One region of the Roseburia intestinalis L1-82 genome, then DNA from elsewhere that is predicted to be linked to it. Evidence: a T-box and tRNA genes for the amino acid it is inferred to sense, from the RefSeq annotation. Region 1 holds a T-box; the other holds one or more tRNA genes.
What was found. A T-box is a leader RNA that pairs with one kind of tRNA and senses whether it is charged. The one in region 1 lies ahead of RIL182_RS12150 (proline--tRNA ligase), so its partner is inferred to be a tRNA-Pro.

Region 1 (3,202 bases):
CGGGATACCGAGCAAGTCGGCATCGGAGAACATGACACCGGCACTCACGGTTCTGTCATCATAAATAACCTCGATCCCCATCTCCTGCAATTTCTCATACAAATCATCCGCAAACTTTCTGACTTCCTCATTGTCCGCTCTTACCGCACACAGATGCACCTGCCACGGCGCGATTGATTTTGGCCAGATCGGTCCGTACTCATCATGATGTGCCTCGCAGACAGCGGCGGCAAGTCTGCCGACACCAATGCCATAACAGCCCATGATTGGTGTTTTGCTCTCTCCGTTCTGATCCACATAAGTCATCTTCATGGCTTTCGTATATTTATCTCCAAGCTGGAAGATGTTTCCGACCTCGATTCCTCTGGAAATACGGATCGTCTTTTTTCCGCATTTCGGGCAGATACCGCCCTCATATGCCTTTGCAAAATCATGATATTCTGCATCCGGCACATCTCTTTGCATATCAAGTCCCTTATAATGGTACTCGTCCTCATTTGCACCACAGGAAAGGTTATTTCTGTTTTCTAATGATCTGTCATATAAAACGATGGCATCTCCATTTATTTTCAGTCCGACCGGTCCGATATAACCTGCGTTTAATCCGCACTCTTCGGTGATGATGGCTGGATGTATCTCATCTTTCAAATAGTTGACCAGTTTTGTCTCATTAATTTCAAGATCGCCGCGGATAAATACGACCACATAGGTGTCATCCGAATTTTTCTGGTATACAACTGCCTTACAGGAATTGCAGGTTTCATCCCCGAAAAATTTACAGATATCCTCGATCGTATGAATGTCCGGCGTATGCACTTTTTCAAGTTCTGCGGGCACTGCATCTCTTGCTATATCAGAGATATTTTCTGCCGCTTCCATATTTGCGCGGAAATCACATTCATTACACAGCACGATAGAATCCTCACCGACCGGGGTAAGAAGCATGAACTCATGGGAAAGGCTTCCACCCATCATACCGGAATCTGAAGCCACCGATACGACCTCCGGGATGCCTGCTCTCTCAAAAATACGCTCGTATGCTTTGTGGCATTTTTCGTAGTACTGGTTTAAATCTTCCTGACTGGTGTGGAAGGAATACGCATCTTTCATTGTAAACTCGCGCACGCGGATCAATCCGGCTCTCGGTCTTGCCTCATCCCGGAATTTTGTCTGGATCTGGTAGATCATAAATGGGTATTTGTTGTAACTTTTGGCGTATTCGCGCACTAAATGTACGGCTGCCTCTTCATGTGTCATTCCAAGCACCATCTTTGCATTGTTCCGGTCAGTAAAACGTAATAATTCTTCTCCCACGCTCTCATAACGGCCGGATTCTTCCCAAAGGGATGCCGGCATCACAACTGGAAAGGATACTTCCTGTCCGTCTAATTTATCCATCTCCTCACGCAGGATCTGCTCGATTTTGCATGTGATCCGTTTGAGTGGAAGGTAGGAAGAGTAAATGCCGTTTGCCATGTATTTCATGTAGCCGCCTTTTACCATCAGGGCATGGCTGTCGATCACGCAGTCTGCCGGTCTCTCACGAAAACGTTCTCCGATTAATTTTTCTAATTTCATTGTCTGCCTCCTTTTTGTTTGCATAAATGGAAGATGATGATATCAAAAGATGTGTTTTTCATCTTTTGATATCCGAATCCTGTACATTAAAAAAGTCCCAAGCTGCAACTAAATACAGCTTAGGACGAATTATCTTAATCCGCGGTACCACCTAATTTCAGGATGTTCCTGCACTCCGGTACAAATTTTCATTGATACCTTATCTCTGTAACGGGAGAACCCGGCATAGCCTGATGTTTCCATTCGGTATGCAGCTCCATGACCGGTTCATCATGTTCCGTGAAAGACTCGCACCTGCCGTCCTCTCTCTGGACACTTTCCATGATTACTATTTCACTTCCTCGCATTAACCGTACTTTAGCATTTTGTGCGCGGATTGTCAATCCTGATCCTGCACAAATTCTTCCCGCATCGGTGTAAAAATATCTAAGAGGATTCCCTCTTTCAGGCAGACACAGCCGTGCTCGATGGAATCTCTCTTTAACAGGGCATCGCCAGGATTTACGATCTTCTTTTCTCCGTTGATTGTAAATTCAAACTGACCGGACACCACATAGGTGATCTGGGTGTGCGGGTGATGATGCAGTGCACCGATGGCACCTTTTTCAAAATGATTCTCCACACACATCATCTCATCGGCGTACGCTAATATTTTGCGCTTCACGCCCTCGCCGCAAACTTCTGCATCAATTTCATTGTTAAAGTTCCAGATCTGATTTTTTTTCGTTTTCATATGAAATCCCCCTCGTATAATATTATTGATTTTGTTTTTTCAGATAACGCACCAGCGCTAAAATACAGACCATATCGATAAACACAACGACCACAATCGATCCCATTCCATAAAAGATACCTGCTGTCTCTGCGATCTTCCCAATGATCGACGGCATTACGATCGAACCGATACTTGCAATTGTTAAAATAAAACTCCACGCGATCGGATATTTTTCAATGAGATTTCCTGCAAAGGAAACCGTCGTCGGATAAATTCCCGCCATGCTGTACCCGAAACCCATGATACCGATCACGATCCATACGGTACTGCGGCTGAATAACAGTAAAAAGAAAAAGCATACAAGTCCTGCACCCATGATCGGCAGCAGTTTTTCTTTTTGCATTCTGGTGGACAGCCAGGCTGTCGTCAGACGTCCTGCTAAAATCATCACCCAGAGTACACTCGCCGTCATCTGGGATAGGGATGCCGGCAGAAATCCTGTATCCTTAAAATATGTGATCATCCATCCGATGACACCCTGCTCCGCGCAGAGATAGAAAAATAATGTTGCAACGCACAGATAAAACAGCGGTTCTGAGAAGAATCCGAAACTGCCGTCTTTTTTCTCTTTTTCCACCCGGTCATTTTCCATTGGGATCATTGCGTATAATATCCAGCTTAAAATTCCCATCGCAAGCATAAAATAACACGCTGTGATCCAGCCGGATTCCCCTGTTGCCGTAAACAGTGTCAGAAGAATCGGGAATAAAAATGCCCCGACAGAGAACATCGCATGCAGTCCATTGATCGTCCATGCTTTTCCCGGTGCTAAACTGTTGATTGCCGTGTTACAGAAATTACTCGTTGCTCCTCTCGCAACACCTGTCAGGAAAAATGCCATTGCAATGC
Region 2 (3,202 bases), 1.3 Mb from region 1:
CGTTACTGGAACATTTCCAGTTTGTGTTTACGCTATATTTGTATATTTTTTTATGTTCATTCTAATACATAGTATTTTGACTCATTTATGATGCCATTTGCCGTTCGTCAATCATGCAGGCATGTTGACTCACTTGCGCTCATTATATCATGTGCAAAAACAGCACATGATCCAATTCACCGTTCGTCAATCATACGAGCATGTTGACTCACTTGCGCTCATTATATCATGAAGCAATGCTTCATGATCGTGATCTACACTCGCTTCGCTCGGCAGTCTTATTATATCATGAATAAATCAATGAAACAATTTCAATGAAAATCTAAATGAAATTAAAATTGTAGATTTGCAGGGAAACAGCACTGTGTTAGAATTATTGCATAAAAATAATAGTATTGGAGGACTTATTTTGTGCTATATCAACGAATGATGAAGGAAAAACAAAAAGTGGAGGATCGGATCAATGACTTACAAAGCCAGATTGACGTGCTTCCATCAGGTACATTTTTCTGTACGAGAAATAATAAGTACTATAAGTGGTATTATACCGATAAGGGTAAAACAAAATACATTTCCAAAAGTGAACGAAAACTTGCGGAACAACTGGTAAAACGAAAATATTTAGAGAGCAGGCTGCGAAAACTTAAGCAGGAGGAGAAAAGGATAGATATTTATCTGAAGCAATATAGCTTAGATGAATTTTCTTCATATCATGTAGAGGAACATCCAGAGTTGCAGAAACTTTTGTCAGGAGTCTATGTACCGTTAAAGCAAGAACTGGATGAGTGGGTAAATGCTTCTTACACAAACAATCCGAAAGAACCACAAAAATTGATACATAAAACCATTCCCGGAATTCTGGTCCGGTCAAAATCTGAAGCTTTAATCATAAATGCGTTATTCGAACACAAAATCCCATTTCGTTATGAATGTTTATTACAGATTCAAAATGTTAGTATATATCCGGATTTCACCATCCGTCATCCTGTTACAGGTGAAGTGTATTATTGGGAACATTTTGGAATGATGGATAATGAAAATTATGCTCATAATGTATATTCAAAGTTACAGTTGTAGAATCCTTTAGATTATGAGTATGTAGAACTACTGATTCAATATTATTTTACATGAACAATGTATAGGTATTCAAATGGGCGAAAGGTATATATATCAGAAACCAATAGTCCGAAATTTTATTGAATTATAGTATTTTTCAATCAAAATGGGTGAAAATTAGGTCGAAATACTTAAAATAGTCCATGAAAACGAAAAAACGAGGGCTATTTTGATGTTAAATGAAGAAATTCACCCATTTTGAAAATAAAAGAGGAGGATACATGAAAAAATGGGCAAAATATATGAATGCGGAAAAAAATAACCCAAAACATAAGCAATGAAGTGGGAGAACGGGCGAAATACACGAACGCTGAAAAAAATAGCCCATAACATATAAGACGGCTGCAGATAGTTGGATAAAGAAAACGGGTGGATCTGCTTAATGTAATAAAAGTGTAGCCCATCATGGTATTTAGTATAAACTGATATGAATAGTAATGTGTAAAAAGAAACAGCATGTTTTTACAGGATTAAATTTCATAGAAGGGTAGAATTTAACTCTGCAAGTGAGTTTAAGAGAAAAATTTGAAAAAATATAAAATTAGGTATGGACATTTCCGTAGAGATGTGATAATATAATCAAGCACGATTCAAGACGACTTGATTACGGCGCGTGGCTCAGCTTGGTAGAGCGCTGCGTTCGGGACGCAGAGGTCGCAGGTTCAAATCCTGTCGCGCCGACTATGAGATGGGAAGCCGTCAATCCTTGAGAGATCATGGGTTGGCGGTTTTTCTTTGTTTAAAATATATTCCCTATTTGTCATATCTATGTTATAATAAAAAATGTAACCGCTTACATAACGAGGAAAGAAGGAGGATTTCATAAATGAAGAAAAAAACAAGTCTTAGTGCGAAGCTGATCGCAGCGTTTATGGCTGCGATTCTTGGAAGTGTTTTGATCTGTGCACTTCTGACACACAGTAAAGTAGAGAGCGTGTTAAACAGTAACATGCAGCTTACGAGTGAGCAGACACTAAACAGTGCGATGACAAGTCTGCAGACATATGAGAAAACGATCAGTATACCGGTAGATCTTTTGACGAGAAAAGACAGTATCAAACAGCTTTTGCTTGAGCCGGAAAACTATGATAAATATATTGACAATGTAAACGACGAACTGGTTGCAGCCTGTAAAGTCGTAAATGGTTCGGTGCGTGCCTATTATGCTTTAAATGATGGCAGAACAATCACCGGATGGGTACAATACGAAGCTGACGGTTCAAAGACAGCGATGAACACGGTGGAAAATAAAGACCTTTCCGGGAAAGAATGGTACACCGCATGTCAGGGAAGAAAAGCAAAAGTAAATTCTATTTTCAGCTATATCACTGCGCCGTATGTGGATGAAGAAACCGGGGAGCAGATCATTACGGTATGTCAGGAAGTAAAATATAAAGATGTTGTCCAGGGCGTTGTTGCGATGGATATTGATGCATCTGCACTGGCAGACTATGTGGAAAATATCAGACTTTTAAATACGGGATTTGTTATGCTGGTAGATGAGCAGGGAAATATCGTGGTTGACAGCGAAAGTAATACTTTTGCAGATGGTACAGTTGCTGACCTCGAATTTTTTGCTCCGTTAACAGAAGAATTAGATAAACTCGAAGAACAGAAAGCACAGCTGGAGGAAAATGAAGATCCGGCAGCGGATGATATCGTATTGCAGGCATCTTATACCATGCGTGCAGAGGGAAGGGACTGTGCCATTACGGCGATGACAGACCGCATTACCGGATGGAGACTGCTCGGCTGTATCAGTGATCAGGAAAACCAGAAGAACCTGATCAACATTAACATAGGAACGTTGATGGCCGGTGTGATCGGTCTGATCTTTGGATGTGTGATCGCAGTCCTGACAGCGCTCAGTTTTAACCGCGAGATCAAAAAACTCCAGAATGCGACACATCGTGTGGCGGGCGGTGATTTTTCCGAGAAGATCAAAGTTACCAGAAGCGATGAGTTTGGTGTGCTTGAGACGAACTTTAACGGTATGATGGATGATGTGTCCGAACTGATCCATGCAGTCGAGGATAAATCAAACCATATTCTTGAAGTTGCAGGAGGCATCTCAGAAGTCGCTGGA

Region 2: it encodes a tRNA-Pro, which carries the amino acid that the T-box ahead of RIL182_RS12150 (proline--tRNA ligase) is inferred to sense. The anticodon was not compared.

What each region holds. Positions count from the first base shown of each region.
Region 1 covers NZ_LR027880.1:2,578,086-2,581,287, forward strand. The annotation lists gene RIL182_RS12150 (proline--tRNA ligase) at 1-1,578, opposite strand, end outside; T-box leader at 1,696-1,929, opposite strand; gene RIL182_RS12155 (cupin domain-containing protein) at 1,958-2,311, opposite strand; gene RIL182_RS12160 (MFS transporter) at 2,334-3,202, opposite strand, start outside.
Region 2 covers NZ_LR027880.1:3,893,697-3,896,898, reverse strand. The annotation lists gene RIL182_RS18290 (ATPase) at 412-1,077, shown strand; tRNA gene RIL182_RS18285 (tRNA-Pro) at 1,724-1,797, shown strand; gene RIL182_RS18280 (methyl-accepting chemotaxis protein) at 1,943-3,202, shown strand, end outside.